Regions from separate parts of the Actinopolymorpha sp. B17G11 genome, predicted to be linked through region 3. Evidence: riboswitches for the same ligand, from Rfam matches in the RefSeq annotation. Region 3 holds a riboswitch; each other region holds the start of a gene.
The links. A riboswitch is a leader RNA that binds a small molecule or an ion and turns the genes downstream of it on or off. The one in region 3 is predicted to bind cyclic di-AMP.
Positions count from the first base shown of each region.

Region 1 (3,269 bases), on a different contig from region 3:
AGCGGATCGCTCACCGACCGGCGCGTACGCCAGGGAACACCGACCACCTCGACACCGGCGACCGGCCGGCGGGGTGTGGAGTCGGTGAGGATCTCGACCTGGCTGGGAAGGTGCGCCGCCAGCATCGGGCTGGACCAGACCGTGCCGGGCTCGAGGGAGTCATGGTTGCCCGGCACCATCAGCACCGGACACGCGATGGCGCGAAGGGCGTCACAGGCGCGCGAGACCACCTGCCGGTCGACCTGGTTGGCGTCGAAGACGTCACCGGCCACCACCACGAATGCGGCCTTGTGCTCGCGCGCCACGGCACCGATCCGCTCGATGGCGTCGATGCGGGCCTGGCTGTAGCGCGCGCCGGCCTCGGGACCGAGAAACCGCCGCATCATGCCGAGCTGCCAGTCGCTGGTGTGCACGAAGGTGACAGGCGTGCCCTGCGGGCCGGGACGAGTCATCGCAGAGGTGATCGCCATGATGTACCGCACGCTAGCGGGGACCGCCGACGATGCGCGCGCCGCCACGCCCGCAACCGGCGGCACGAGCGGCTCCGAACTCCCGAGCGCCAGCCCAAGGGGTCAGCGCGGGTACGAAGCGGCTGGCCGACCTGGAAGGCTTCTCCGCATGCCGGACCAGCAGCCCACTCCGCCGGACGTGCCTCCCGCCTCCGGACGTGCGTACGCCGTCGTCGACATCGACGGTGTCCTGGCCGATGTCCGACATCGGCTACGGCATGTGGAACGACGGCCGAAAGACTGGGACGCGTTCTTCGCTGCCGCGGCCGGCGACCCGCCGTTCGCCGAGGGTCTTGCCGTCGCCCGGAGGCTCGCCTCCGAGCACGAGGTGGTCTACCTGTCCGGCCGTCCCGAACGGCTCCGGCATACGACCGAACGGTGGCTGGCCAGGCACGACGCACCGTCGGGGCCCCTCCACCTGCGCCGTGACGGGGACCGCCGCCCGGCCCGACAGGTCAAGCTCGGAGTGGTCCGCCGGCTCGCCGCGGCCGCTCCCGTGGCTGTCGTCGTCGACGACGACCCGGAGGTGTGCGCCGCGGTGAAGGCCGCAGGATTCTCCGTCTTCCAGGCGAGCTGGGCATTTGTCGACGGAACGGATGACAACGGTGCGAAACGGACTTTGCGTGAGGCCCAGGAGGGCGACGGACGAACCTGACGCACAGCCCGGATCGCCCGATTTTCCATGGGTTTCGGTGGTAATGACCGCGCCAATAGTCCGCGATCGGTGATTGTTAACGAATTGGCCACACCGTTAGAGTCTGTCCGGTCGCGCCGCGCCAGGCGCGATTACGACCCGCTTCGCCGAGCTCCGCCCAGCGGTGTCGTAAGGCCGATTTCCATCGAGAGGGCGGAGTCGGAGGAACCAACGACGGACCCGCGCAGGCTACGAGGGTCCTTGGGGTGAAGCCGCTTTCGTGCGGCCGGGCATTCCTCTCGCCCGAACCCGACAGCTCACTCCGCAGGCGACGAGAGGGAGCACTCCAGCATGCCCAAGAACGCACGACATCGCGGCGCGAGCCGACCCAGCAGGACCGCAAAGAAGGTGACGAAGACCGCCGCGCTCACCGGTGTGGCGGCCGCCGTGCCCGTCGTCGGATTCACCGGCCTGGCTCAGGCCGCGACGACCGACACCTGGGATCGTCTCGCTCAGTGCGAGAGCAGCGGTGACTGGCAGATCAACACCGGCAACGGCTACTACGGCGGCCTGCAGTTCGCCCAGACGACCTGGGAGGAGTTCGGCGGTACGACCTACGCCGAACGTGCGGACCTCGCCACCAAGGCGGAGCAGATCGAGATCGCGGAGAAGGTGCTGGACGTTCAGGGGTGGAACGCCTGGCCCGCCTGCTCGGCCGAACTCGGTCTCGATGAGAGCGACAAGGCCGGCGACTCGACCACCTCGACGGACACCAGCGAGGACACCGCCAGCCAGGACACCACCAGCGACGACTCCGCTGACCAGGATGCCGCTCGCGACGAGGCGGCTGACCGGACAACCCGCAGCGGGGAGCGCACCGCGGTCTCGGAGGGCACGACCGCGACCAAGCCTTCCGAGCGGGAGACCTACACGATCCGTACCGGCGACACGCTCTGGGACATCGCGATCTCCCACGACGTCGACGGCGGATGGCCGTCGCTGTGGTCGCTCAACCGGGACTCCCTCTCGAGCGGCGACCCGGACCTCATCTTCCCCGAGGAGAAGGTTCGGCTGCGTTGATCCGGCGCCGCTAGCGGCCCCACAGACCGAGCGCCCCGCCTGTCCCCCCGCAGGTGGGGCGCTCGCCTTTCCTGGCCAAGGTTCCCGGCCCCGGGACGGGCACAGGTCGGTCGAGGTCCACCCCGGCCGGCCAGCAGCCAGCTCCCCCTCGACAACTGACCCTTCGCCGACGACAGACGCACGCCCTTGACAACTGGTTCCTGAACCGGTTTAGATCTGAACCGGTTCAGTGAACGACAGATGTCCGGATCCTCACCTCGGGATGTGTGATGGCCAAGCGGCGCCCCACGATCGCGGACGTGGCGCGCCGTGCCGGCGTCTCCAAGGGGGCCGTGTCGTTCGCTCTCAACGACCGGCCCGGCGTCGCCGAAGCCACCCGCGTACGTATTCTCGAAGCAGCTGACGCGCTGGGGTGGCGGCCGAGCCAGCGGGCGCGGTCGCTCTCGGTCTCCCGGGCGTTCGCTCTGGGGTTGGTCATCGCACGGGAGCCGGCACTTCTCGGGTCCGACCCGTTCTTCCCCGCGTTCATCGCCGGCGTCGAGACGGTGCTCGCCGGTCAGGGCCAGGCGCTCGTCCTGCAGGTGGTCGGTGCCGGCCCACCGGAGGAGGAGGGCTACCGGCGCCTCGCGCAGGACGCCCGGGTGGACGGCGTGTTCCTCATCGACCTCCGTCGGGGTGATCCGCGGATCGCGCTGGTGGAGGACCTCGGTCTGCCCGCCGTGACGCTCAACCGCCCGGACACCCCGTCCTCGTTTCCAGCAGTGTGTCTCGACGACCGGCCGGGCATCACCGCGGTGGTCGACCACCTCGCCGGGCTCGGTCACACCAGGATCGCGCACGTCGCCGGTCCGGATGACTTCCTGCATGGGCACGGACGCCGGCAGGCGTTCGTCGACGCGCTCGAGACCCACGGTCTGCCGGAGGCTCCGATCGAGGTCGGCGACTTCACCGCCGCCGGCGGTACCGCCGCCACCCGCCGCCTGCTGGAACTCCCAGACCCACCTACGGCGATCGTGTACGCCAACGACCTGATGGCCATCGCCGGC
Region 1 covers NZ_JBEFTW010000015.1:127,345-130,613, forward strand. The annotation lists gene ABN028_RS17280 (metallophosphoesterase family protein) at 1-470, opposite strand, end outside; gene ABN028_RS17285 (phosphatase domain-containing protein) at 619-1,164, shown strand; cyclic di-AMP (ydaO/yuaA leader) riboswitch at 1,327-1,490, shown strand; gene ABN028_RS17290 (transglycosylase family protein) at 1,495-2,223, shown strand; gene ABN028_RS17295 (LacI family DNA-binding transcriptional regulator) at 2,493-3,269, shown strand, end outside.
Region 1: another riboswitch for cyclic di-AMP. It lies ahead of ABN028_RS17290 (transglycosylase family protein); the one in region 3 lies ahead of ABN028_RS13935 (C40 family peptidase).

Region 2 (3,269 bases), on a different contig from region 3:
ATGTCCCGGCTGCCCGGTTGGTTGGGTCATCGGCGAGAACCCGACCGAAAGTCCGATTCGAGGAGGCCCCATGCCGTACGTCAATGTCCGGATCACCCGCGACGGCGCCACCGCCGAGCAGAAGGCCGAGTTGATCAAGGGCGTGACCGACCTGCTCGTGCGGGTCCTCGACAAGGATCCGGCGCGGACCTTCGTCGTGATCGACGAGGTGGACACGGACAACTGGGGCGTCGGAGGGATCTCCGTCAGCGAGTTCCGCCGGAACAGCACTTGACGGTACGCACGACGCGATCCATCACCCGGTTCGACCACGGCATGGGTGCCACTGCGGCAGGTGCCGACAGGTGGCGCTGCGATCAGGACCCCGGCGACGCCGGACGTCAGGCGCCCTTCGCCGTGTCGACGGCTTCGGCCACTTCGGCGTCTTCCGCGTCTTCGGCGTCTTCCGCGTCTTCGGCGTCTTCGGCGTCTTCGGCCGTGAGCTGGAACACCCGGGACTTGGAGATCCCCAGGATGCGAGCGGCGTCGCGTCCCGGCATCCCGACGCCACGCAGGAGCCTGGCGGCCCGACGCAGCGACAGCATGCGCTCGTGATGCGCTTCCTGCTCCTCGCGGGCATGCGTGTCCGCGGCGTCCAGGGCGTCGGCCACCTCATCCGGGAGCAACCAGTCGACCCGCATGTCGACCGCTGAAGCATCCCCCCCGGATGCTTCAGCGATCAGGCGGGCGGCGACGGAGGTCACCTCGTCCCATGACTTCGCGGCCGCCGCTCCCACACCGTCGACACGGATCACCCAGGCGCTGGCGTCCGGCATGTACTCGGCCGACACGTCGAACGTGGCCACGGCCAACCCCCCTTTTGCTCTCCCGTGCAGGGGCCCGCCCCCCGTAAGCGGGCCCCGCTGGCGACGCACGCTGGTCCCGCACCGTTCCCGCCGGCAGATCCCCCTGGATGTGAACCGGTTGCACGACCAACTGGACGAGAGGAAATTATCTTCCTCGCCGACTGGCGTCCAGCGGCCTGGACGTCAGGCGAGCAATCCCATTGCCCTCTCGTTGACCAGAGATTTGGCCGAAACCGCAAATCCTTCGAGCGCCGCGACCGGAAGGACTTCCAGAGGGGTCTTCAAACGGGTGACATGTCCGGTAAGAGAGAAAATCTTCCGAAGAACACGAAATGGCAACGATTGGCGATGCGGGTGCCACCTTGAAGAGACCCCGGCGGGCTGCGGTCGCCAGGACGAGCGGCAAGTTGGCGAGCGCGCCCACTCCCACCTCGGGGCCAAATGTGATCTGCATCACATGGCAGGTTCCACCGCTATCGATCATAGTAGGCGGCGGAATCCGCGAAGTCAGCCGTCGGTAGGGAGCCACAAATCGGGCTATTTCTTGCTATGAGGTATTCGTTCAATCCCCAACGGGCCTGAGGTCAAGAAGGTCTTTCTCGCAGAACGTACGCGGCAATGCGCCTAACGTGCGTCGCCATCATCGCCACGGGATGCCGGACACGCGCGGGCCGGAATTCTGGCGTACTACGACGCGCGATCGTAGCTGATGGTGACGAGGTCACTGGATAGGAACAAAGATCCTCTGTTAGGACTATCTCACCATCGATCGTGCCTATCCGGGCGCGTGACGACCCGCTTCGCCGAGCTCCGCCCAGTGGTGTCGTGTCCCCATCTCGGTTGGGCGGAGACGGAGGACCCAACGTGAGTGGAACCCCATCGCTGGTGGGGTTCTGGGGTTAAGCCGCCGTCACAGGCAGGCCGGGCATTCCTCTCGCCCGAACCCGACAGCTAACTCCGCGGGCGACGAGAGGGAACGGATCCTGCATGCCCTATAAGGCAAAACACCGCGGCACCACCCGGCGCCGAAAAGTGGCGAAGAAAGTCACCAGGACAGCCGCACTCACCGGCGTCGCCGCGGCGGTACCCATGGTCGGTTTCGCGGCACCTGCGCACGCCGCCACGGCCGACACCTGGAATCGCCTCGCGCAGTGCGAGAGTAGCGGCGACTGGAGCATCAACACCGGCAACGGCTATTACGGCGGCCTGCAGTTCGCCGGTCCCACCTGGCGTGAGTTCGGCGGCACGAAATATGCGTCCCGCGCAGACCTCGCGACCAGGGCCGAACAGATTGCCATCGCCGAGAAGGTTCTCGACGTCCAGGGCTGGAACGCCTGGCCCGCCTGCTCCCGCAAGCTCGGCCTCGACGAGGGCGACAAGGCAGGGAGCGCGGGGAGTCCCTCCAGCACCAAGACCACCAAACAGCAGCGAGCCCGGGACGGCGCGAGCGCGCGCGCCGCCAGGTCCGCCCGCGCCGCTCGGTCGGCGCCGAAGTCGGCACCGGCGCGCAAGCCGGCAGCGGGCACCTATGTGGTCCGGCCGGGCGACACCCTCTCCGGCATCGCCCGGGCGAACCGGGTGCCGGGCGGCTGGAGTGCGCTGTGGAAGATCAACCGTGGTGTGATCGGATCGAACCCGGACCTGATCCTCCCCGACGCCCGGCTGCGTCTCGTGGGCAAGGCCAGCCCGGCGAACGGTCGCGCTCCCAGCAAGAAGAGCTCGGCGCGCGACGCGGGCGCCCAACGGTCGTCGCGGTCCTCTGACCGGTCGTCGGACCAGCAGGCCGCGAAGCCAGCAGCCAAGGGTTGGGTCCTGCCACTCACGTCGTACCGCCTGACCGCGCGGTTCGGGCAGAGCGGGAGCAACTGGTCGTCATCGCACCACGGGCTCGACTTCGGCGCCAGCAGTGGTTCGCCGATCCGCGCCGTCGGAGCAGGTCGGATCGTCAGCGCGGGATGGGACGGCGCCTACGGCAACCGGATCAAGGTCCGGCACGCCGACGGCACCGTCACCCTTTACGCGCACATGTCCCGCCTGGCACGGACCTCGGGCGAGGTCGGCGCCGGGACCGTGATCGGTTACGTCGGCGCCACCGGCAACGCGACTGGCCCGCACCTGCACCTCGAGGTCCGGCCCAACGGGGGCGGTCTGAACACCGCGATCGACCCGTACGCCTGGCTCGAGAGCAAGGGCCTGCGCCCCTGAGTCGAGGAGTTCCTCCCCCGTGGCAATTCGCCTCACGGGGGAGGAATTCCGCATGAGGCCTTATGTCGGTGTCGCTCGGGTCATCAGACCACGAATTTCTGCCAGACGGCACTCGAAACTTGCCGAACTGCTGCGTAACGTGGCGCTTGGAATGACGGAGGCGCAGGTTTCCGGCGAAGACTTCACGTGAGATTCTCCGTTGACGTCGGCGCCCGCCCG
Region 2 covers NZ_JBEFTW010000043.1:47,685-50,953, forward strand. The annotation lists gene ABN028_RS30650 (tautomerase family protein) at 71-274, shown strand; gene ABN028_RS30655 (hypothetical protein) at 381-845, opposite strand; cyclic di-AMP (ydaO/yuaA leader) riboswitch at 1,664-1,825, shown strand; gene ABN028_RS30660 (transglycosylase family protein) at 1,833-3,050, shown strand.
Region 2: another riboswitch for cyclic di-AMP. It lies ahead of ABN028_RS30660 (transglycosylase family protein); the one in region 3 lies ahead of ABN028_RS13935 (C40 family peptidase).

Region 3 (3,269 bases):
ACAGGTGCGCCAGCGCGTCGTCCTTCTCGCCTCCGACGCGCTCGGTGTGCTCCCCGCCGCTGCCGTACCTGCCTCGCTACGACCGTTCGCCCGCTTCAAGCCCGAACGCCGGGTCCGCCTGGCGGCGACACCGATCGCGGCCGCAGTCGATGCCGATCCGGCGTTCCGCGAACGTGTCGCCGCCCGCATCACCGAGGCTGTCCCGGACCTGGCGTCTGCGTTGCGCGAGGGACGCCGGCCCGGCGCCGTCGATCCGCTGGAGGCGGCCGCCGCGGCCTACCTGCTGCGCCCGGCCGGCTGGGCGGCGATCGTCGAGGAGGTCATCGACCATCTCGAACAGGAGAGCGCGACCCAGGCCGGGGAGCGGGAGGCCGGTCTTGCCGCCCGACTGCGCGACCAGCTCGCCGCGACACAGGCGAGTGCCCGCCAGGACCGGGAGCGCCTGCGGGCCGAGCTGGCGGCGCTGAAGGAGGAGAACACGACTCTGCGTCGTACGCTCCGGCACACCCGTGACCGGGTGAAGGAGGCCGAGGCGGAGGCGACGCGCAGCGCCGAACTCGCCGCGGAGGCGCGTGAACGGGCGACCGCGGACGTGGCGCGGATGGATGCGGAGGCCCGGCGGCTCCGGTCCCGGCTGGCGGAGGCGGAGTCGGCAGTCGAGTCGGCGCGGCGTACCAGCAGAGAGGATCGCGACCTGGCCGATGCTCGGCTCCGGCTGCTCCTCGACACCCTGGTCGACGCGGCGCAGGGGCTTCGCCGTGAGCTCGCCCTCCCACCACTGCGTTCCCGACCCGCCGACGCGGTGGCGGCCGCGACACCGGCGGCTGGCGGGCAGCTCGCGGGACCGGAGGACGTCGTACCACTCGAGTCGCTGCTGGCACTGCCTCAGGTGCACGTCATCGTCGACGGCTACAACGTGACCAAGACGGCCTGGCCGGCGCTGCCGCTCCAGACCCAGCGGACGAGGCTTCTCACGGCGCTCGGCGGCATCGTCGCCCAGACGGGTGCCGAGGTCACGTGCGTCTTCGACGGGGCGACGCTCGACACCCCACCTCAGCTGGCGGTGCCGCGCGGTGTGCGGGTGAGGTTCAGCCCGGCCGGGGTCACTGCCGATGACGTCATCCGTCAGCTCGCCGCCGCCGAGCCGGAAGGACGTCCCGTCGTCGTGGTGTCGAGTGACCGCGAGATCGCGGACGGCGTGCGGCGGAGCGGAGCCCGACCGGTGCGCGCCGACGCGTTGGTTCGTCTGCTCCAGCGGTGAGCCGGCGGTGAGCCGGCAGGACTGTCGGCGGGCGTGTCTAGCGTCGGTGTCATCGCGTGCGTGCCATGTCAGCGTGGCCGCTCACCAGGCATGACGGAGGACCGATGGACATCGACTGTGACCGTTGCACGATGCGAGGTCGAGGCTGCCACGACTGTGTGGTCACCGTGCTCCTCGGCGGCCCGCCGACCGAGACCGAGCGACCTCGCACGGGTACCGGCCTGCCTGACGGTGCGCTGTCGGTTGCCGGCCTGGCCGGTCTCGACGTGGGCCTGGCAGACGTCGACCTCGACGAAGCTGACCGGACGGCGTTGCGGGTGCTGGCCGATTCCGGCTTGGTGCCACCACTGCCGCGGAGCGCCACCATGGCCGTCACCGGTGATCGGGACCGTCGTCGCGCCTGACGGTGAGTGAGTGACAACATTATGCTGATCTTGTTACTCAATGTGATTGCCCTTACGCAGCGTGCTTCCGCGCGTCTTTTCTCATCCTGACAGCGACACGCCGCCGCGATTTGAAAGATCACGGACCGATCACTAAAGTCGCGCGCCAAGTGTCTGTCCGCTTTGAGCTGACCAGCCCGGTCGGCGCAGATGCTTCGCTTAGTCCCTGTTGGGCATGTATCTGACAGGGAACCGGGGACCCACCATGTACCCGGGGTGAATCGGAGTGCTCGGCCGCACACCAAGCAGCTGAGACCTTCGTAGGGCGACTTCCCGGCCCGAACCCGTCAGCTCACCCGGTAGGCGTCTGAGGAAGGAAGGGGCATCGCTTCTCGTGTCGAATCGCCGCAAGCGTCCCTCAGGGCGTGCGCTGCTCGCTCTCGGCACCGCCACCGCGGCCGTCATCGCGACGGTTCCCGGCTCCAGCTACGCCGAGCCTGCGCCCAGCATCAGCGAGGTCCGTGAGCAGGTCGCACAGCTGTACGAAGAAGCGGAGAAGGTCACCGAGGAGGCCAACGCGCTCGGCGACCAGATGAAGGTCATCGACCGTCGGGTCCGCGCGCTCAACGCCGATGTCTCCCGCCAGCAGAAGCGACTCAACGGACTTCGCGGCGACATCGGCCAGTTCGCCGCCGCCGAATACCGCACGGGTGGTCTCGACACCACCGTGCAACTTCTCGTGGCTGACGACCCCGACGAGTTCCTCGCCCAGATGAGCACCGCGAAGGCCTTCGCCGGCCAGCAGGGCGATCGGCTCCGCCAGCTCCAATCCGAGCAGAAGCGACTCGCCGAGCGGCAGGCGGCCCGGCAGGCCGAGCTCACCCGCTTCCGCGAAGCCAAGGAAGCAGCCAACTCCCGCCGCAAGATCGCCTCCAGCAAGGCAGCCAAGGCACAGTCCCTCCTCGACCGGCTCACCGCCGAGGAGCGCGAACGCCTCGCGGCCGCGGAGGAGCGCGAACGACTCGCCGACCGGTCCTCCCGAGGTGGCGACCGGATTCCCCCTCCGCCACCCGGTGGCACCCGCGGCGCCACCGCCCTCGCCTACGCCCGTCAGCAGGTCGGGGAAACCTACGTCTTCGGTGGCGACGGCCCCGACACCTGGGACTGCTCCGGGCTGACGATGGTCGCGTGGGAACAGGCCGGTGTCTCCCTCCCCCACTCGTCCCGGGAGCAATACGCCGTCTCGGCCAAGATTTCCCGTTCGGAGTTGCAGCCGGGCGATCTCGTCATCTACTACAGCGACATGCACCATGTGGCGATCTATGCCGGCGACGGCATGATTCTGCACGCGTCGAACCCCAGTGATGGCGTGAAGTACAGCGACATGGACGAAATGCCGTACGCCGGCGCGGTCCGGCCAGGTTAGTGACGGTCCGCACCACGTCGAACTCCGTCGACACGGCCTTGTGCCTGCCCATTCCCACGGAAGGGGTGGGGCCCAATTCCGTACGATGCGAGGGTGGCTGATGATCCTTCGCGGCACGCACGCAGGGTGGCCTCGACCCCTGGACGGGCCTTCGTCCAGTACTTCGTCGCTTTGGTTTGCGGCGGTCTGCTCGTGCTGG
Region 3 covers NZ_JBEFTW010000011.1:54,774-58,042, forward strand. The annotation lists gene ABN028_RS13925 (NYN domain-containing protein) at 1-1,261, shown strand, start outside; gene ABN028_RS13930 (hypothetical protein) at 1,393-1,665, shown strand; cyclic di-AMP (ydaO/yuaA leader) riboswitch at 1,851-2,025, shown strand; gene ABN028_RS13935 (C40 family peptidase) at 2,039-3,070, shown strand; gene ABN028_RS13940 (gluzincin family metallopeptidase) at 3,164-3,269, shown strand, end outside.